DNA from 3 places in the Cellulomonas hominis genome. Region 1 is predicted to be linked to each of the others. Evidence: predicted binding sites of a transcription regulator. Region 1 holds the regulator's gene; each other region holds the start of a gene.
What was found. The regulator Rex, encoded in region 1, represses fermentation and respiration genes when NADH is low (regulators of the CRP and FNR family bind a similar motif). The targets are predictions, from matches to a motif close to CTTGTGAANNNNTTCACAAG.

Region 2: adhE (bifunctional acetaldehyde-CoA/alcohol dehydrogenase) is a predicted target of Rex. The motif match lies at 3,630-3,649, and genes of this name have one in related genera.
Region 3: pflB (formate C-acetyltransferase) is a predicted target of Rex. The motif match lies at 3,007-3,026, and genes of this name have one in related genera.

Annotation. Positions count from the first base shown of each region.
Region 1 covers NZ_JACHDN010000001.1:1,229,989-1,237,014, reverse strand. Annotated here, with positions in the region: gene arfA (arabinosylfuranosidase ArfA) at 1-1,032, shown strand, start outside; gene HNR08_RS05760 (GNAT family N-acetyltransferase) at 1,099-1,647, opposite strand; gene HNR08_RS05755 (HAD family hydrolase) at 1,644-2,474, opposite strand; gene HNR08_RS05750 (glutaredoxin family protein) at 2,509-2,784, shown strand; gene HNR08_RS05745 (redox-sensing transcriptional repressor Rex) at 2,794-3,483, shown strand; gene HNR08_RS05740 (YceI family protein) at 3,578-4,132, opposite strand; gene HNR08_RS05735 (MarR family winged helix-turn-helix transcriptional regulator) at 4,289-4,846, shown strand; gene HNR08_RS05730 (histidine phosphatase family protein) at 4,851-5,507, shown strand; gene HNR08_RS05725 (TlpA family protein disulfide reductase) at 5,504-6,100, shown strand; gene HNR08_RS05720 (cytochrome c biogenesis CcdA family protein) at 6,100-6,981, shown strand; gene resB (cytochrome c biogenesis protein ResB) at 6,984-7,026, shown strand, end outside.
Region 2 covers NZ_JACHDN010000001.1:606,057-613,082, reverse strand. Annotated here, with positions in the region: gene HNR08_RS02900 (molybdopterin oxidoreductase) at 1-63, opposite strand, end outside; gene HNR08_RS02895 (hypothetical protein) at 178-711, opposite strand; gene adhE (bifunctional acetaldehyde-CoA/alcohol dehydrogenase) at 834-3,560, opposite strand; gene HNR08_RS02885 (IS110 family RNA-guided transposase) at 3,744-4,796, opposite strand; gene HNR08_RS02880 (glycoside hydrolase family 65 protein) at 5,048-7,026, opposite strand, start outside.
Region 3 covers NZ_JACHDN010000001.1:3,849,306-3,856,331, reverse strand. Annotated here, with positions in the region: gene pflA (pyruvate formate-lyase-activating protein) at 1-621, opposite strand, end outside; gene pflB (formate C-acetyltransferase) at 711-2,978, opposite strand; gene dxs (1-deoxy-D-xylulose-5-phosphate synthase) at 3,161-5,050, opposite strand; gene HNR08_RS18175 (glycogen debranching N-terminal domain-containing protein) at 5,127-7,026, opposite strand, start outside.

The sequences.
Region 1 (7,026 bases):
GCCGACCCCTACGGCATCCGCATGTGGTGCCTGGGCAACGAGATGGACGGCCCCTGGCAGATCGGCCACAAGACCGCGCACGAGTACGGCCGGATCGCCGCCGAGGCCGCCCGGGCGATGCGGATGATCGACCCCGACCTCACCCTCGTGGCGTGCGGCTCGTCCGGCGTCGGGATGCCGACGTTCGGCCAGTGGGAGCAGACCGTCCTGTCCGAGACCTACGAGCACGTCGACCTGATCTCCGCGCACGCCTACTACGCGGAGGAGGACGGGGACCTCGGGTCGTTCCTCGCGTCGGCCGTCGACATGGACCACTTCATCGACTCGGTCGCCGCGGTGGCCGACGGGGTCCGCGCGCACAAGAAGCTCGCCAAGCGGATCCACATCTCCTTCGACGAGTGGAACGTCTGGTACCAGAAGCGCGCGGAGTCCGTGCCGCCGTCGGGCGACGACTGGCCGGTCGCGCCCGTGCTGCTCGAGGACAAGTACAACGTCGCCGACGCCGTCGTCGTCGGGAACCTGCTCATCTCGCTGCTCCGGCACACCGACCGCGTGCACTCCGCGTCGCTCGCGCAGCTGGTCAACGTGATCGCGCCGATCATGACCGAGCCCGGCGGCCGGATCTGGCGGCAGACGACGTTCCACCCGTTCGCGCAGGCCTCCCGGTACGCCGCGGGCGACGTGCTGCAGGTGGCCGTCGAGGTGCCGACGTACGAGACCGCGAAGTTCGGCGACGTGCCGCTCGTGGACGCCGTGGCGACCCGCGACCCGGGGACCGGGGCCGTCGCCCTGTTCGCGGTCAACCGCTCGACGACCGAGGAGGTCACGCTCGAGGTCGACACCCGGTCCGTCCCCGGCCTGCGGGTCGTCGAGGCGACCAGCCTGTCGAACCCCGACCACACGTGGGTGGCCACGGCCGACGACGCCACGTCGGTGCTCCCGCGGGCGAACGACACCGCGGCCATCGCCGACGGCCGCCTGACGCTCCGGGTGCCGCCGGTCTCGTGGAACGTGGTCCGCCTGGAGCCGTGACCCCGGGGCTCCGCGCCGGCCCGCGGGTGGCGCTCGGCGCGGGCCCGCCGGGCGGGGCGGTGCGGGTCAGACGGGCTGGTGCAGGACCAGGTCGTGGTGCCGCTGGTCGCCGACCTGGAACGTGCGCTCCCCGACCACCACGAACCCCGACCGGCGGTAGAACGCCTGCGCGCGCAGGTTCTCGCCGTTGACCCCGAGCCAGACGCCGGCGGCCCCGCGCGCGCGGGCGGCGTCCAGGCTGGCGGCCATCAGCGCGCCCGCGACGCCGCCGCCGTGCCGGCCGGGCAGGACGTAGCACTTGCTCAGCTCGACGGTGGGGCGCAGCGGCACGACCGCGGCGACCTCGGGGGCGTACGGCTCGCCCGCGACCAGCAGGGTGTACCCGACCAGCGCGCCGTCCTCGTCGGCGACGAGCACGTCCCGGTCGGGGTCGGCGAGGTGCGCGGCGAAGTGCGCGGGGGTGAGGTTCGCGGCGATGAACGCGGCGTGGTCCTCGGGTGTGGAGGACGGCGGGCAGGCGAGCGGGAACGTCACGGCGGCCAGCGCGGCGACGGCCTCGGCCTCGGCGGCGTCGGCGGGCCGGACGACCACGGCGGCGCCGGCGTGCGCGGTCACCGGCCGCCCCAGCGGGCGCGGATCGCGCGGCGCACCGTGCGGACCACCAGGCCCAGCACCCACGCGGACCCGGCGACCGTCGCCGCGTCCACGCCGCGCCGGGTGGCGTTGCGGCGCCGTCCCCGGAACTCGCGCATCGGCCAGCCGACCTCCGCGGCGTGCCGGCGCAGGCGGGCGTCGGGGTTGATCGCGCAGGGGAACCCGACCTCGGACAGGATCGGCACGTCGTTGGTGGAGTCGCCGTAGGCGAACGACTGCTCCAGGTCCAGGCCCTCCCGCTCGGCGAGCGCCCGCACGGCCGACGCCTTGGCCTTGCCGTGCAGCAGGTCGCCCACGAGCGCGCCGGTGTAGAAGCCGTCCCTGTGCTCCGCGACGGTGCCGAGCGCGCCGGTCGCCCCGAGCCGCCGGGCGATGATCTCGGCGATCTCCACCGGGGTCGCGGTGACCAGCCACACCTCGTGGCCGGCCCGCAGGTGCTGGTCGAGCAGCCGCTGCGTGCCGGGGAAGATCCGCAGGGACAGCACCTCGTCGTAGATGTCCTCGGCGATCGTCACGACCTCGGCGACGGACCGGCCGCGCATGATCTCCAGCGCCCGCTGGCGGACCTCGTCGATCTGCTGGCGGTTCTCCCCGAAGGTCAGGTACCGCACCTGGTACGCGGCGAACCGCACGAAGTCGGAGCTCCGGAAGAACCCGCGCCGGTACAGACCGACCGCGAGGTGGAACGAGCTCGCGCCCCGGATGACGGTGTTGTCCACGTCGAAGAAGGCGGCCACCCGGCCCGGCAGCGCGGCGGCGCCGGTGGCGGGCTCGGTGGGCTCGGGCACCCGGCCACTGTAGTCAGATGCCTAGGCTCGTGCCGTGCCGACCTCCGACGCCGCCCCGACCGTCCCCGCCCGCGTGGTGCTGTACGCCCGCCGCGGCTGCCACCTGTGCGACGACGCCCGGGCCGTGGTGGCCGCCGTCGCCGCCGAGCACGGCGCCGCCTGGACCGAGGTGGACGTCGACGACGCCGGCCTCGCCGACGTGCACGGCGAGCTCGTGCCGGTCGTCGAGGTGGACGGCGTGCGGGTCGGCTACTGGCAGATCGACGCGGCGCGCGTGCGGGAGGCCCTGGAAGCCCCGCCGACCGCCTAACCTGGGGGAGTGCGAGCCCTGCCGCCGACGACCGTCGCCCGACTCCCCGGATACCTGCGCTCCCTGGGCGGCCTCGCGTCCGAGGGCGTGACGACGACCTCCTCCGACCAGCTCGCCGAGCTCGTCGGGGCCTCGCCGGCCCAGCTCCGCAAGGACCTGTCCTACCTCGGGGCGGGCGGCCGGCGTGGCGTCGGGTACGAGGTGGACCACCTGCGCCGGCAGATCGCGCAGGCGCTCGGCATGGCGGAGGAGCGCCAGGTCGTCATCGTCGGCATCGGCAACCTCGGCCACGCGCTCGCCACGTACTCGGGCTTCGCGGACCGGGGCTTCGTGCTCGTCGGGCTGTTCGACACGCACCGCGACCTCGTCGGCACCACCGTCGGCGGCCACGAGGTCCAGCACGTCGACCACCTGGAGCGCGTCATCGAGGAGACCGAGGCCAGCATCGCCGTCGTCGCGACCCCGGGCTCCGCCGCGCAGGCCACGACGGACCGGCTCGTCGCCGCGGGCATCACGGGGATCCTCAACTTCGCGCCGCGCACCGTGCGGGTGCCCGACGGCGTGGACGTCCGCGAGGTCGACCTCGGCTCCGAGCTGCAGATCCTCGGCTTCCACGCCCGCCAGCGCTCAGTCGCGCCCGCGCCCGCGCCCGCGGACGGCGCCCCCGTGGCGGCGTCCCCGGTCGCCGCGGCGGACTGACCCGCCGACCGCAGACGCCGCGAGGGCCCGACCGCGGCAGGGGAGTCGCGGTCGGGCCCTCGGGAGGGGTGCTCCCCGGAGGGGAGCGGCGGGGTCAGGCCTGCTTGATGGCCGAGACCTCGAGGGAGATGACGACCTTGTCGCTCACCAGGACGCCGCCGGCCTCGAGGGCCGCGTTCCAGGTGATGCCGAACTCCTTGCGGGAGATGGTCGTGGTGGCGGAGAAGCCGGCGCGCTGGTTGCCGAACGGGTCGGTGGCGGAGCCGCCGAACTCGACGGCCAGCTCGACGGACTGGGTCACGCCGTGGATGGTGAGGTCGCCGGTCACGACGTAGTCCTCGCCGTCCGCGACCACGCCGGTGGAGGCGAACGTCCACTCGCCGAACTTCTCGATGTCGAAGAAGTCGGCCGACTTGAGGTGGCCGTCGCGGCCCGCGTCGTTGGTGTTGATGGTCGACGGGTCGAGCGTCGCGGTGACGGCGGACAGCGTGAGGTCCTCGGCGACGGTGATCGCGCCGGCGGTGACCGCGACGGTGCCGCGGACCTTGGAGATGCCGGCGTGGCGGACCGTGAAGGACGCCTCGGTGTGCGAGGGGTCGATGGCCCAGGTGCCGGCGGCGAGACCCGTGGGGAGCGTGGTGACGGACATGGTGCCTCCTGCTGAGAAGTTGAAGTGTCAACTGCGGTTAGTTGAGATTTCTACTACACTGCGGACGAGCGCGCAACACCTGTGGGACGATCAGCGACCGACGTCACAGTGCGGCAGGTGGGCAGCAGGCGACGAGCGCACCAGGGGAGGACGGCGATGGGCACGACGACGGGGACGCACGAGGACGTCCGCTGGCTGACGGCGGACGAGCAGCGCGCGTGGCGCGCGTACCGGGACGGCACCGCCCGGCTGCTGGACGTGCTCGCGCACGACCTCGAGCAGGAGACCGGGCTGTCCCTCGGCGAGTACGAGGTGCTGGTCCGGCTGTCCGAGGCGCCCGGCCGCACGCTGCGGATGTCCGAGCTGGCCGGCGAGCTGGCGCACTCCCGCAGCCGCCTCACGCACACGGTCCGCCGCATGGAGTCCGACGGCCTGGTCGAGCGCGCCCCCTGCCTGGAGGACGCCCGCGGGGTGAACTGCACGATGACCGAGACCGGCTGGCAGCGGCTGGTCGCCGCGGCGCCCGCGCACGTGGCGTCGGTGCGGACCCGCCTGGTCGACGTGCTCACCCCCGAGCAGATGCAGGCGCTCGGCCACGCGATGGGCGCGGTCGGCGCCGCGCTGCAGGCCGGCTGCGCCGCGGCGCTCGCGGAGGCCGAGCGCGACCGAGGCTGCGGACGCGGCACGACCACCCAGCCGGGTTTGCGAGACTGACCCCATGGTCGCGACCACCATCCACCTGATGCGGCACGGCGAGGTGCACAACCCCACCGGCGTGCTCTACGGGCGCCTGCCCGGCTACCACCTGTCCGAGCGCGGGCAGCAGATGGCCGAGCGGGTGGCCGCCCACCTCGCCGGGGACCTCGGCGCGCCGCGGCGCGACGTCACCGTGCTGGTGGCCTCCCCGCTGCAGCGGGCCCAGGAGACCGCCGCCCCGCTCGCGGCCGCCCTCGACCTGCCGGTCACCACGGACGAGGGCCTGCTGGAGGCGGAGAACCAGTTCCAGGGCCTGACGTTCGGCGTCGGCGACGGCTCGCTGCGGCACCCGCGGCACTGGCCGCTGCTGGTCAACCCGTTCCGGCCGTCCTGGGGCGAGCCGTACCGCGAGCAGGTCGCCCGGGTGCTCGGCGTCGTCGACCGGGCCCGCGAGGCCGCGCGCGGCCACGAGGCGGTGCTGGTCAGCCACCAGCTCCCGATCTGGGTCACCCGGCTCGCGCTCGAGGACCGCCGGCTGTGGCACGACCCGCGTCGCCGGCAGTGCTCGCTCGCGTCGTTGACCAGCCTGGTCTACGAGGACGACCGCCTGGTGCGGATCGGCTACACCGAGCCGGCCGCCGACCTGCTGCCCGGCGCGTCCGCCGTGGCGGGGGCATGAGGACCCGGGGGGCACGGGGGGTCGCGGCGGCGCTGGCCGTCGCGGGGCTGCTCGCGGCGTGCTCCGGCGGGGACGCCGCCGGGACCGCGGGCGACGACGTCGCGGACCAGGGCTACGTCTCGGGCGACGGCACCGTGAGCCAGTGGGGCGTCGGGGAGCGGCAGGGCCCGGTCGAGGTCGCCGGCACGGACTTCGCCGGCGAGGCCGTGGACACCGCGGACTGGCAGGGCGACGTCGTCGTGCTGAACACCTGGTACGCGCAGTGCCCGCCGTGCCGCGCGGAGGCCCCCGACCTGGCGGACCTCGCGAGCGACTACGCCGACCAGGGCGTGCGGGTGCTCGGCATCAACGGCGTGGACGACGCCGGCACCGCCCTGTCGTTCCAGGAGACGTTCGACGTCCCGTACCCGAGCATCGACGACCGCGAGAAGCGCGCGGTCGCCGCGCTGCAGGGCGTCGTGCCGATCCAGGCGACTCCGACCACCGTCGTCCTCGACCGGGAGGGCATGGTCGCCGCGCGGATCGTCGGGCTGGCGGAGGGGTCGACGCTGCGCGCCCTCGTCGACGAGGTGCTGGCCGAGGACGGCGCGTGATGCTCGCCGGCGTGGGGGACTCGTTCGCGCAGGCCGCGGTGTCGGGATCGCTGCTGGCCGCCGTGCCGGTCGCCGTGCTCGCCGGTCTCGTGTCGTTCGCGTCCCCGTGCGTCCTGCCGCTGGTCCCCGCGTACGTCGGGTACCTGGGCGGGATGTCCGCGGCGTCCGCGCCGGGCCGGGCGCGGGTGCCCGCCGGGTCCGGCGCCCCGCTCGACCTCGCCGCGCACCTGCCCGCGCAGCCCTCGCTGACCGCGGCCCCCTCGACGGCCCCCGCGGCCCCGCCTGAGGCGCCCTCCCGCGGCCGCCTCGTGCTCGGCGTGCTGCTGTTCGTGGCCGGCTTCACCGCGGTGTTCCTCGCCTACGGGTCGCTGGCCGGGACGCTCGGGTCGTTCCTGCTGCGCTGGCAGGACCCGCTGTCCCGCGTGCTCGGCGTGCTCGTCGTCGTCATGGGCCTGGCATTCCTCGGGCTGGTGCCGTTCCTGCAGCAGGACCGCCGGACGCTGCTCGCGCCGCGCGCGGGCCTGTGGGGCGCCCCGGTGCTGGGCGTGACGTTCGGCATCGGCTGGACGCCGTGCATCGGCCCGACCCTGGCGGCGATCCTCCTGCTGTCGCTCGACGGCGGCTCGCCCGGTCGCGGCGCGCTGCTGGCGCTGGCGTTCTGCGCGGGCCTCGGGCTGCCGTTCGTCGCCGTCGCCCTCGGCCTCCAGCGCAGCCGGCGCGCCCTGGACTGGCTGGCCCGGCACCGGCTCGCGGTGATGCGGGTCGGCGGCGGGCTGCTGATCCTGCTCGGGCTCGCGCTGGTCACCGGCCTGTGGTCCACCTGGGCGAGCTGGCTGCAGGGCCTGCTCACCGGTGCCGAGCCGTTCGTGCCGGCGGTGTGAGGATGACGCACGAGCGGACCACCCCCGACTACCGGCCCGAGGGGC
Region 2 (7,026 bases), 620 kb from region 1:
CGCGCACACGACGAACCACGGCACGTGGTGCCGGGTCCGGGTGCGGGGGTGGTGCGCGCTCATACCCGGGACATCGGCAGGACGGGCGCCGCCTCAAGGCCTCGCGGCGCGTCCACCCGGGTGACATCCGCCCGGGCGTCGCGCGGGGCGTTCGCCCGGACGGGTGGCGGGGCGGTCTCAGCCCTGCTCGGTCTGCCGCACCTGGTCGCCGAGCTCCTGGACCTGCTGCGCCAGCCGGTCGAGGGCGTCGGCCGTCGTGGCGTCGACCTGACCGGAGGCGTCGTCCAGCGCGGTCCGGGCCTGGTCGAGCGCCGACTGCGCGGACTCGAGCTTCTCCTGCGCGGCGGCGGAGCCCTGCTCCTTGGCGTCCGCCAGGGCGGTCGTCGCGTCGTCGATCGCGGTGCGCGCCTGGTCGACGGCGTCCTGCGTGGCGGCCTGCGCGGTGCCGTCGAGGTCCGAGAGGCGGGCGGTCGCGTCGTCCAGCGAGGCGCGCGCGGACTCGACCCGCTCGCGCGCGGAGTCCGCCAGGGCGGACAGCCGGTCGGCAGCCTCGCTCGCGGACTCGCGGGCGGAGTCGACGGCCGACTGGGCCTGGGACGCGGCCTCCTGGGCCTCGGCGCACGCCCCGAGCACCCCGGCGGTGCCGAGGGCGAGCGGGACGGCGAGCGCGAGGCGCGCGGCGCGGGTCAGCGGGGCACGGCGGGTGGTCATGCGGGGCCTCCTCGTCGGGGGCGCTCATTGTGCCAGGACGGGCTGGGAAGGGCCTGGACACGGGAGCGCCCCGCCCGCGGACGATCGCGGGCGGGGCGCTCGGCGAGCAGCCTGACCGGGGGTCAGGAGGAGGCGACCGTGGCGCTCTCCTCGGCCGGGGCCCCCGCCCCGGCGGGCGCGTCACTCGTCGCACCCTGCTGCTCGCGGCGGCCACGCACCTCGGCGACGGAGGTGCCGTAGTAGGCCGCAGTCATGATGTCCTTCATGTCCGCCCGCATCGGCATGCGGGGGTTGGCGGGGGCGCACTGGTCCTCGTACGCACCCATCGCGACCTCGTCGAGCCGGGACAGGAAGTCCTGCTCGTCGACGCCCTGCGCCTGGAAGGACGACGGGATGCCGACCTTCGCGCGCAGCGCCTCGATCGCCAGGGCGTAGGACTCGACGCCCTGCTCCGGGGTCTCGGCGGGCAGGCCCAGCATCTGCGCGATCTGCTGGAACCGCTCGGGGGCCACGTAGTGCTCGTACTTCGGCCAGCTCGTGAGCTTGGTCGGGATCTGGCCGTTGTACCGGATGACGTGCGGCAGCAGCGTGGCGTTCGTCCGGCCGTGGACCAGGTGGAACGTCGAGCCGATGACGTGCGCCATCGCGTGCACGATCCCGAGGAAGGCGTTGCCGAACGCCATGCCGGCGATGGTGCCCGCGTTGTGCATCTTCTCGCGGGCGGCCTTGGTGGCCGGGTCGGCCGGGTCGCCGTTCACCGACTGCGCCAGGTTGTCGAAGATCAGGCGGATCGCCTGCAGCGCCATGCCGTCGGTGAAGTCGTTGGCGTACACCGCGACGAACGCCTCGGTGGCGTGGGTCAGGGCGTCGAAGCCGGAGTCGGCGGCCAGCGAGCGCGGCATCTTCGAGGTGAGGACCGGGTCGATGATCGCGACGGTCGGGGTCAGCGCGTAGTCGGCCAGCGGGTACTTCTTGCCGGCGTCGGGGTCCGAGATGACGGCGAACGGCGTGACCTCGGCGCCCGTGCCCGACGTGGTCGGGATGCAGACGAGCTTGGCGAGCTCGCCCAGGACCGGGAACTTGAAGGCGCGCTTGCGGACGTCGAAGAACTTCTGCTTGAGGTCGGAGAACACGATCTCCGGGTGCTCGTACAGCAGCCACATGACCTTCGCGGCGTCCATCGGCGAGCCGCCGCCCAGGGCGATGATCGTGTCGGGGCGGAAGTGCCGCATCTGCGCCGCGCCGGCCTGGACCGTCTTGACGCTGGGCTCGGGCTCGACCTGGTCGATGATCTGCACCGACACGTGGTTGCCGCGGCGGTTCAGCACGTCCAGGACGCGGTCCACGAAGCCGAGGGTGGTCATCGTGGCGTCGGTGACGATGGTGACGCGCTCGACGTCGGCCATGTCGGACAGGTAGCGGATGGCGTTCGGCTCGAAGTACGTCTTGGCCGGGACCTTGAACCACTGCAAGTTGTTGTTCCTCCGGCCCACGCGCTTGATGTTGACGAGGTTGATCGCCGACACGTTGTTCGACACCGAGTTGTGGCCGTAGGAGCCGCAGCCGAGGGTGAGCGACGGGATGAAGGCGTTGTAGATGTCGCCGATGCCGCCGAGCGACGACGGGGCGTTCGCGATGACGCGGATCGCCTTGACGCGGTTGCCGTACTCCTCGGTCAGCGCGTCGTCCTGGGTGTGGATCGCGGCGGAGTGGCCCAGGCCGTCGAACTCGACCATCTGCTCGGCGAGCTGGATGCCCTGCTCGGTCGAGGTGGCGCGCAGCACCGCGAGGACGGGGCAGAGCTTCTCGCGGGTCAGCGGCTCGTTCGGGCCGACCGAGCCGACCTCCGCCAGGATGATCGAGGTGTCGGCCGGCACCGTGAAGCCGGCCTGCTCGGCGATCCACTGCGGGGACTTGCCGACCACCGTCGGGTTCAGCTTGGCGTCGGCGCAGTTCTTGCCCTTGGCCTCGACGCCGAAGATGAACTTCTCGAGGAGCGCCTTCTCCTTCTTGGTGGCCCGGTAGGCGTGCAGGACGGCGAACTCGGCCAGCGCGGCGTCGTAGATCTCGTCGTCCAGGATGACGGCCTGCTCGGAGGCGCAGATCATGCCGTTGTCGAACGACTTGGACAGCACCACGTCGTTGACGGCCCGCTTGAGCTTCGCGGTCTTCTCGATGTACGCCGGGACGTTGCCCGCGCCGACGCCGAGGGCCGGCTTGCCGCAGGAGTAGGCCGCGCGGACCATCGCGTTGCCGCCGGTGGCGAGGATCGTGGAGACCCCCGGGTGGTTCATCAGCAGGCCGGTGGCCTCCATCGAGGGGGCCTCGACCCACTGGATGCAGTTCTCGGGGGCGCCGGCGGCGATCGCGGCGTCGCGCACGACCTGGGCGGCGGCGACCGACGACCGCTGCGCGTTCGGGTGGAACGCGAAGATGATCGGGTTGCGGGTCTTCAGCGCGATGAGCGACTTGAAGATCGCGGTGGAGGTCGGGTTGGTCACCGGGGTCATGGCGCAGATGACGCCGACCGGCTCGGCGATCTCGGTGATGCCGTTGATCTCGTCGCGGCTGATGACGCCGACCGTCTTGAGCGAGGACATCGAGTTGGTGACGTGCTCGCAGGCGAAGATGTTCTTGACGGCCTTGTCCTCGAAGACGCCGCGGCCGGTCTCCTCGACCGCGAGCTCCGCGAGGTGGCCGTGCTGGTCGAGCGCGGCGACGGCGGCCTTCTTGACCAGGCGGTCGACGTCCTCCTGCGTGAAGCGGCTGTACTCCGCCAGCGCCTTGGTGGCGCCGGCGACCAGCTGGTCGATGGCGGCCGCGGTGTCGGTGCTCGTCGTGGTGGTCACGGGGCAACTCCCGAGGTGGGTCCGATGAGGGGGATGAGAGGGCTCCGTCGACCTCACGTGGACCACGCTATCGAGAAACTTTTCACAAAGTCTGGGACCGGAGTCCCGGGGACCTTCGTCCGGCCGGGCGCGGGGGTCCTCCGTCCGCCCGGAGGACCCCCGCGAGGACGCTCCTATGGTTCGTCAAGCCGGGAGTGGGCCGTGTTCGAGTTGGCGGAACAGGTCGCGGGCGATGTAGCGCTTGAGGCAGCGGCGGATCTCGCGGTCGGTCTTGCCCTGGGCGCGGCGGCGGTCGATGTAGTCGCGGGTGCGCTGGTCGTAGCGGGCGCGAGACAGGGCGATGACGTGCAGCGCGCGGTTGAGCTGGCGGTCCCCGGAACGGTTCAGCCGATGCCGGATCGTCATGCCTGAGGACGCGGGGATCGGGGCGGTCCCGGCGAGCATCGCGAACGCGGCCTCGGAGCGGATCCGTCCCGGGTGGGACCAGGCGATCAGGACCTGGGCGGCGGTGAGGGCTCCGATCCCGGGCTGGGTCAGCAGGTCGGGCCGCCACGAGCGCACGATCTCACCGATCGCGGTCTCGTGGTCGCGGGCCTCGTCCTGCAGGGTCAGGACCCGGCGCGCCAGGGTCCGCAGGACGTTCGCGGTGGTCACCGTCTGACGGTCCCAGGCCGATCGGGTCCGCAACCGGGCGGCGGTCTGGACCGTCACGGTCGTGTTCGCCCCGCGCAGCACGGCGCGCAGCTCCTCTGGCGCCGCGGTGACCAGAGCGAGCAGCTGGCGCTGAGCCAGGGTCGCGGCCTCGACCCCCGAGCGGCGGGCCGCCATGAGAACGGCGAGCTCGGCGCGAGGACCGTCGTCCTTGATCCGCGCGAGGTGCTCGCGGGCCAGGGCCTCGCGTGCGGCGCGGACCGCGTCCAGGGAGTCGGACTTCGCGCCATGACGTCGGGCGGCTCGCTTCGGGCGGTCCAGCTCCACGACCTGCTCACCGGCCGACCCGAGGAACCGGGCCAGACCGGCGCCGTAGCCGCCGCCACCTTCCAACGCCCAGACCCGCGAGCCACCACGGATCGCGCCGACCCAGGTCAGCAGCTCGCCATAGCCACCCGGATCGGTGCTGACGGTCAACTCGCTGAGCGTGCCGCCAGTGGTCGCGTCCACGACCGCGGCGGTGTGGGTGTGCTTGTGGGTGTCGACCCCGATGACGAGATCGACGCGTTCAGCCAGACTGGTCACCGCGTACTCCTTCGAACCGGAGGAACGTGAGGTTCCGGTCCGGCTGGAGATCGGCAGGACTGTGACGGGACACGCCCGCGTCCACGGGCGGTCAAGCTCCTGATCAGGCCAGCAACTCCGGTCGGGCCGGGGCCGGCAGGCACGCGCGGACAAGTCCGCTCGAAGGCACGAAGCCAGTCAGACGTAGAGTCACGCGCGCACCCACCGAACACAGCCCACCGCTCAGCGAGCCGCAGGCACAAGCCTCACAGTCAGTCGTGCGAGAGCGGCGGCGGGGTCAGCACCGTCGGGTGGTCCGGCACCGTCGCGGTCATGAGCGTGCCGTCGGCGCGGCGCGTGCCCTCGATGTCGCGGACCGTCGGCGTGCCGATGAGGCGCGGCGCCGGGGCCAGCGCGAGGACGACCGGGTCGCCGGCCGTGACCTTGACCTGCTCGCCGCGCACCACCAGGTCGGCGGCGTCGCCCTCCTCGACCGTCAGGCGCAGCTCGGTGTGCCGGACGTCCACGCGGACGCGGGTGCCGCGCAGCGTGAGCCGGAACGTCAGCCCGTCCCAGACCTCCGGCAGGCGCGGGTCGAGGGACACGACGCCCTCGTGGTCCCGCAGGCCGCCGAAGCCGCAGACCAGCGCGCTCCACACGCCGCCCGCCGACGCGACGTGCACGCCGTCGGAGGTGTTGTGGTGCAGGTCCGCGAGGTCCACGTACAGCGCGGCCGTGAAGTACCGCAGCGCGAGCTCCTGGTACCCGACCTCGGACGCCACGATGGACTGCACGACCGCGGACAGGGTGGAGTCCCCGGTGGTCAGCGGGTCGTAGTAGTCGAAGTCGGCGAGCTTCTCCTCCGCCGTGAACTGGTCGCCCTGCAGGAACAGGGCCAGCACGACGTCGGCCTGCTTGAGCACCTGGAACCGGTAGATGACCAGGGGGTGGTAGTAGAGCAGCAGGGGGCGCTTGGCCGGGTCGGTGTTCGCGAGGTCCCACAGCTCCTTCTCGAGGAACTGCGCGTCCTGCGGGTGGATGCCGAGCCGCTCGTCGTAGGGGATGTGCATCCGCTCGGCGGCGTGCGCCCACTCGTCGAGCTCGTCCTGGCTGAGCCGCAGCCGGGCGACCATCGCGGCGTGCGCGGCGGGGTCCTCGTGCGCGAGCCGCTCGACGGCCTGCACCGCGCCGCGCAGGTTGGCCCGCGCCATGACGTTGGTGAACAGGTTGTCGTTGACGACGGTCGTGTACTCGTCGGGGCCGGTCACGCCGTGGATGTGGAACGACGCGTCGCCGTTCGTCCCGCGCCAGAAGCCCAGGTCGGCCCACATGCGGGCGGTCTCGACGAGGATGTCGATCGCCTCGCGCGCGAGGAAGCCCTCGTCGCCCGTGGCGGCCACGTACTGCCGCACGGCGTGCGCGATGTCGGCGTCGATGTGGTACTGCGCGGTGCCGGCCGCGTAGTAGGCCGAGGCCTCCTCGCCGTTGATCGTCCGCCACGGGAACAGCGCGCCGTGCTGGTTGAGCTCGGCGGCGCGGCGGCGGGCCGCGTCCAGCATCGTGTACCGGAACCGCAGCGCGTTCCGGGCGACCCGGGGCGAGGTGTACGTGAGGAACGGCAGGACGTAGATCTCGGTGTCCCAGAAGTAGTGCCCGCTGTACCCGGAGCCCGTCAGGCCCTTCGCGGCGATGCCGTTGCCCTCGGCGCGGGCCGTGGCCTGCGCGATCTGGAACAGGTTCCAGCGGATGGCCTGCTGCAGGTCGGGCTGGCCGGGGACCTCGACGTCGCTGCGGGCCCAGAAGGCGTCCAGCCGCGCCCGCTGGTCGGCGAACTGCTGCTCGACGCCGGTCTGCGCGACCCGGTCCAGGGTGCGCCGGCACCGGTCGGCGAGCTCGCGCGCGGGGACGCCGCGGGACGAGTGGTAGGTGACGACCTTGGTGATCCGGACCGTCCGGCCCTGCTGGGCGTCGATCCGGTAGACGTGCTTGGCGAGGTCCTCCTCGACCAGCGAGAGCTCCTCGTAGTCGTTCTCGGTCTCGATCGTGTGGTCCGCCGCGACCGCGAGCGTCATCCCGGACGTCGCGGCCCGGTAGGACAGCACGTACCGGCCGCCCGAGCCCCAGTGGGTGCTGGGCTGCAGGACGCGCTCGGTCAGCGTCTCGGACTTGCGGGGGTCGAAGCCCTCGCCCATCGCGGCGGCGCGGACGTGGTACTCGTCCTGGCCGTCCTGCCGGTTGAGGATCTGGCTGC
Region 3 (7,026 bases), 2.6 Mb from region 1:
GCTCGCGGCGACCCGGCGGCCGAAGTCCAGCGTCGGCTGGAGCTCGCGGCCGGTGGTCCTCTTGTAGGTCTCGGGGATGCCGGACTTGACGTCCAGCAGCACCAGGTCGATGTCCGCCAGCATCGCGTCGGTGCAGTGCGCGCCGAGGTAGCCGGAGGTGTCGATCGCGGTGTGCACGCCGAGCTCCTTGGCCCCGCGCAGGAGGCGGGCCACGAAGGCCGGCTGCATGAGCGGCTCGCCGCCCGAGATGGTCAGACCGCCGCCGGTCACCGAGAACGCCGGCACGTAGCGGGCGATGCGGCGGAGCAGCTCCTCGGCGAGCACCGGCTCGCCGCGGCGCATCTCCATCGTGTCGGGGTTGTGGCAGTACAGGCAGCGCAGCGGGCAGCCGGCCAGGAACGTCGTGAGGCGGGTGCCGGGGCCGTCCACCGCGGTGACGAGCTCCCAGGAGTGCAGCGAGCCCAGCTCGCCGGCCCGCATCTGCGCGAACCGCTCGGAGCGGTCCGCCTCGCTCACCTCGAGGCCGGCGGTGCCGGCCGACGAGCGCTGGTGCGAGCCCCCGACCAGCGGGAGCCCGAGCTCGATCACCGGGGCGCCCACCTGCTCGACTGTGCCGGTCATCTCGGGCCTCCTCGGGGCGTGCTGCGTGCGTGGCTGGCGGGGCGGGTCGCCCGCCGGGGCCGGGTGGTCCCGGCGGGCGACCGGGCGGGTCAGATGCCGCCGTGGAACGTCCGGGAGAGCACGTCGAGCTGCTGCTCGCGCGTCAGCCGGACGAAGTTCACGGCGTAGCCGGAGACCCGGATGGTGAGCTGCGGGTACTTCTCGGGGTGCTCCATGGCGTCCTCGAGGGTGTCCCGGTTGAGGACGTTGACGTTCAGGTGGTACCCGGAGGACACGTTGTACGCGTCCATGAGGCCCACGAGGTTCGTCACCTGCTCGTCCTTGGTGCGGCCGAGGCCCGAGGGCACGACCGTCGAGGTGAGCGAGATCCCGTCCATCGCCTCGGAGTACGGCAGCTTCGCGACCGACATGGCGGAGGCGAGCATGCCGTGCGAGTCGCGCCCGTTCATCGGGTTGGCGCCCGGGGCGAACGGCTCGCCGGCGCGGCGGCCGTCGGGGGTGTTGCCCGTGGCCTTGCCGTACACGACGTTCGAGGTGATCGTCAGCACCGACTGCGTGTGCAGCGCGTTGCGGTACGTCTTGTGGTGGCGGATCTTCTCCATGAAGGCCTTGGTGATGCCCACCGCGATGTCGTCCGCGCGGTCGTCGTCGTTGCCGTACTTCGGGTAGTCGCCCTCGATGACGTAGTCCGTCACCAGGCCGTCCTCGTCCCGCACCGGCGTGACCTTGGCGTACTTGATGGCCGAGAGCGAGTCCGCGACGACCGACAGGCCGGCGATGCCGCAGGCCATGGTCCGCAGGATCGCCCGGTCGTGCAGGGCCATCTCGAGGCGCTCGTACGCGTACTTGTCGTGCATGTAGTGCACGCAGTTCAGCGCGTCGACGTAGGTCTCGGCCAGCCAGTCGAGCAGCTTGTCGTACTTCGCCGCCACGTCCTCGTAGTCCAGGACGTCGCCCTCGACCGGGGCGCTGACCGGCGCGACCTGCTTGCCGGACACCTCGTCGCGGCCGCCGTTGATCGCGTAGAGCAGGGCCTTGGCGATGTTGACGCGGGCGCCGAAGAACTGCATCTGCTTGCCGACCCGCATCGGGGACACGCAGCAGGCGATCGCCGCGTCGTCGCCCCAGGAGGTGCGGATCAGGTCGTCGGACTCGTACTGGATCGCGGAGGTGTCGATGGAGACCTGCGCGCAGTACCGCTTGAAGCCCTCCGGCAGGCGGTTGCTCCACAGCACGGTCAGGTTCGGCTCGGGGGCCGGGCCGATGTTGTAGAGCGTCTGCAGGAAGCGGAACGACGACTTGGTGACCAGCGGGCGGCCGTCCTCGCCGATGCCGCCGATGGACTCCGTCACCCAGGTCGGGTCGCCGGAGAACAGGGCGTCGTACTCGGGGGTCCGCAGGAACCGGACGATGCGCAGCTTGATGACGAAGTCGTCGATCAGCTCCTGCGCGAACTCCTCGGTGATCGCACCGGAGGCGAGGTCGCGCTGCAGGTACACGTCGAGGAAGGTGGAGACCCGGCCCAGCGACATGGCCGCGCCGTTCTGCTCCTTCACCGCGCCCAGGTAGGCGAAGTACAGCCACTGCACGGCCTCGCGGGCGGTCGTGGCCGGCTTGGAGATGTCGTAGCCGTAGGAGGCCGCCATCTGCTTGAGCTCCTGGAGCGCCCGGATCTGCTCGGCGTTCTCCTCGCGGTCGCGGATGATGTCCTCGACCGACGGCTCCATGTCCATCTCGTGCCGCTCGAGGCGCTTGCCCTCGATCAGCGCGTCCACGCCGTACAGCGCGACGCGGCGGTAGTCGCCGATGATCCGGCCGCGGCCGTAGGCGTCCGGCAGGCCGGTGATGATGTGCGAGGAGCGGGCCGCGCGCACGTTCGGGGGGTACACGTCGAAGACGCCGTCGTTGTGCGTCTTGCGGTACGTCGAGAAGATCTTGGCGACGTCGGGGTCGACCTCGTACCCGTAGGTCTCGAGGGACTTCTCCACCATGCGCCAGCCGCCGTTGGGGATCATGGCGCGCTTCAGCGGGGCGTCGGTCTGCAGGCCGACGATGAGCTCGTTCGGCTGGTCGATGTAGCCGGGCTCGTGCGACACGATCGTCGACGGGGTGTGGTTGTCGATGTCGTACACGCCCTTGGCGCGCTCGGCGGGGAACATCTCGCTGAGCGTCGCCCAGACGCCCGTGGTGCGCTCGGTCGGCCCGGCGAGGAACGCCGAGTCGCCCGTGTACGGGGTGTAGTTGCGCTGGATGAAGTCGCGGACGTCGATCCCGTCACACCAGGGTCCGGTGACGAATCCGTCCCAGGCACCCGCGGTGGCGTCGGTGCCGGACTGAGGTACTGCTGTGGTGGACATCTGTTGCTCCCTCGCTGAGGTCGTCGTACTCGTGACGCTATTCACGAGGTCATGGGATGTCTTGGGACCGAGGTCCCAGTCGGGCCGTGACCAGCGGGAACGGGAGCGTGATGGTGCTCACGTGACGGCGCTCACTGTCCTTCTCGCGCGCGCACCGCCCGCGCGCGCGAGGCCGGGCCACGTCAGGGGGTGGCGCCCAGGGCCGTCAGGACGTCGCGGGCGATGTCCGGCGGGGTCAGGCGCAGCGTCGTCAGCAGCTCGTCGCGGGCCGCGTGGTCGAGGAACCGCCGCGGCACCCCGAACGCCTGCACCGGCGTGGCGATCCCCGCGTCCCGGGCGCGCAGCGCGAGGGCCGAGCCGACGCCGCCCTCCCGCACGCCGTCCTCGAGGGTGACCACGTGGTCGTGCTCCCCCACGAGCTTGACCAGCGCTGCCGGCACGGGCAGCACCCAGCGCGGGTCCACGACGGTCACGCCGAGCCCGTGCGCCGCGAGCAGCTCCCCCAGCGCGACGGCGGTGCGCGCCATCGGCCCGACACCGCACACCAGCACGGTCCGCGCGTCGCCCGCGGCCCCGGCCCCGTGCCGCGCGAGCACGTCCACGCCGTCCACCTCGTCGACCGCCGGCAGCGGGTCGGGCAGCGCGCCCTTCGGGTACCGCACGACGGTGGGCGCGTCGTCCACGTCCACGGCCGCGCGCAGGGCCGCGCGGAGGGTGTCCTCGTCGCGCGGGGCCGCCAGCCGCAGCCCGGGCACGACGCCCAGGACCGCGAGGTCCCACATGCCGTTGTGGCTGGCGCCGTCGTCGCCGGTCAGCCCGGCGCGGTCCAGCACGAACGTCACCCCGGCCCGGTGCAGCGCGACGTCCATGAGCACCTGGTCGAACGCCCGGTTGAGGAAGGTCGCGTAGACGGCGACCACGGGGTGCAGCCCGGCGTACGCCATGCCCGCGGCCGTGGTCACGGCGTGCTGCTCGGCGATGCCGACGTCGAACGTCCGGTCCGGGAACTCCGCCGCGAACGGCGCCAGGCCCACCGGGTTGAGCATCGCCGCGGTGATCGCCACGACGTCGGGCCGGCGGCGGCCGATCCGCACGACCTCGTCCGCGAACACGCCGGTCCAGCCGAACCGCGACGGCGCCACGGGCAGTCCCGTCTCGGGGTGGATCTGCCCGACGGCGTGGAACCGGTCCGCCACGTCCTGCTCGGCCGGGCTGTACCCGCGGCCCTTCTCCGTGATGACGTGCACGATCACCGGCCCGCCGAACGCGCGCGCCCGCTGCAGCGCGAACTCCACGGCGCCCGCGTCGTGCCCGTCGACCGGCCCGACGTACTTCAGCCCGAGGTCCTCGAACATGCCCTGCGGCGCGACGACGTCCTTGATGCCCTTCTTCAGGCCGTGCAGCGCGTCGTAGGCCATCCGCCCGGGCGGTCCGGAGCGCTTGAGGGTCCGCTTGCCCCAGGACAGGACGCTCTCGTAGCCGCGCGTGGTCCGCAGCGCGTCGAGGTGCAGGGCGAGGCCGCCGATCGTCGGGGCGTACGACCGCTGGTTGTCGTTGACCACGACCACCAGGCGCCGGTCGGTGCCGTCGGCGATGTTGTTCAGCGCCTCCCAGGCCATGCCGCCGGTCAGCGCGCCGTCGCCGATCACCGCGACCACGTGCCGGTCGCCGCGCCCGGCCAGCGCGTTCGCCCGGGCGATGCCGTCCGCCCAGGACAGCGCGGTCGACGCGTGCGAGTTCTCCACGACGTCGTGCTCCGACTCCGCCCGGCTCGGGTACCCGGACAGGCCGCCGCGGTGCCGCAGCCGGCTGAAGTCCCGCCGGCCGGTCAGGAGCTTGTGCACGTACGCCTGGTGGCCGGTGTCGAACACCAGGGTGTCCCGCGGCGAGTCGAACACCCGGTGCAGCGCGAGCGTGAGCTCGACGACGCCGAGGTTCGGCCCCAGGTGCCCGCCGGTGCGGGAGACCTGGTCCACGAGGAACGTGCGGATCTCCGCCGCCAGCAGGCGGACCTGCGCCGGTGTCAGCGCTCGCACGTCCTCGGGCGAGCCGATCCGGTCCAGCAGTCCCATGCGTCCACCGTCCGTCCCCCTCGCGCGCCGGCGCGCACGAGGAGTCCACGATACGGCCCGGCGGGATCCGGCGGCGTCAGGAGGTGCGGACGCGCACCGGCGCGTCGGTGCTCGCCTCGACCCGGCCATCCGCGGCCACCCGTACGGACAGCGGCCGGCCGGCCAGCCGGAGCCCTTCGACGCTCACCGCGCCGAGCGGCGCCGGGACGGGCGGGGCGACGTCGAGCGTCCCACCCGGCACGTCCGGGCGCAGACCGAGGGCCGCCCCCAGCACCGAGACCGCCGCCGCGGCCGACCACGCCTGCGGGCGGCACGCCGCGGGGTACGGCACGAGACGCGGCACGGACCCCCGGGCGTCGCCGCCGTAGAGCTCGGGCAGCCGGTCGTCCACGTCCTGCGCGGCAGCCAGCAGCCCCTCGGCCAGCGCGGCGGCGGCCCGGGCGTGCCCGGCACGGGCCAACCCCTGCACGACGATCGCCGTGTCGTGCGGCCACACCGCTCCGCCGTGGTACCGCAGCGGCCAGTAGCCGGCGGACTCGGTGGACATGGTCCGCAGCCCGTACCCGGAGTCCATGTCCGGCGCGGCCAGCCGCTCGGCGACCACGGCCTCCTCGTCGGCGGACAGCAGGCCGGTGCCGAGCAGGTGCCCGATGTTGCTGGTCACCGTGTCCACGACCCGCTTGCCAGCGTCGAGCGCGATGCCGGGGTACGGCCCGCGGGCGTCGGAGGTCCAGAACGCCTCCCGGAACCGCTCGGCCAGGGCCGCGGCCCACGCGCGCCAGCGCTCGGCGCCGGGGCGTCCGAAGGCATCGAGCAACGCCGCGCCCGCGACGGCGGCCTCGTGCGCGTACCCCTGCACCTCGGCCAGCGCGATCGGCCCGGTGGCGAGCCCGCCTGCCCGCCACTGCACCGAGTCGCCGGAGTCCTTCCAGCCCTGGTTCGCCAGGCCGGTGCCCGACTCGTCGGCGTACTCGAGGAACCCGTCGCCGTCGGAGTCGCCGTGGTCGGACATCCACGCGAGGGCGCGCTCCATCGCGGGCAGCAGCGCCTCGACCTCGTCGGCCGGCATCCCCCACCGCCAGGCGTCGTGCAGCAGGCAGACCCACAGCGGGGTCGCGTCGACGGTGCCGTAGTACACGGGAGGAAGCACGGTGCCCTCGCCGGGCATGCTCAGCTCGGCGCGCCGGATCTCGTGCAGGATCTTGCCGGGCTGCTCGGCGGTCGCGGGGTCGGTCCGCTCCCCCTGCAGGGCGGCGAGCGTCCGCAGCGTGCCGGCGGCGAGCTCCGTCCCGAGCGGGAGCAGCATGCGGGCGGCCCAGAGCGAGTCCCGGCCGAACAGGGTGAAGAACCAGGGCGCGCCCGCGGCGAGAAACACGTCGTCGGGCGCGAACCGCGCGCTCATCCGCAGGGTCCCGAGGTCGGCGAGAGCCTGGTCCAGCAGCGCCGGCAGCCGGCGGTCCGCGGCCTCGACCTCCGGCGTCGCCCACTCCGGCCGGGCGCGGCGCGGGGCCGTGACCACGCCGCCCGCGTCGGACACGGCCAGCGTCCACGTGCTGACGTGCGGGGCGCCTGTGGCGGCGGTCGCCTCCCAGGCCAGGCGAACGGTGCCGTCGTCGGCGACCTCGACGCGGGCGCCGGGCGCGGACAGCTCCGCCGTGACCTCGTCGTCGGCCCGCCACCGCGCGCCGCCGGTGACGAGCTCGACCGCCGGCGGGGCTCCCACGGGGGCGCCGGACTTGATCCGGTCCATCGGGGTGCCGTCCGGGGTCACGGTGAGCTCGAGGAGCGCGCGCACCGGCTCGGCCGTCGAGCAGGACAGCGTCAGGGTCTCGGTCACCACGCCGGGCACGACCTCCCGCAGCCGCTCCAGCCGCGCGGTCGGGTCGGCACCGGGGCCGTCGACGCTGCGGGCGAGCAGCACGGCGCGGACCCGGCCGGGGCCGTCCGTGCCGGAGCCGATCGACTCCGGCGCCGCC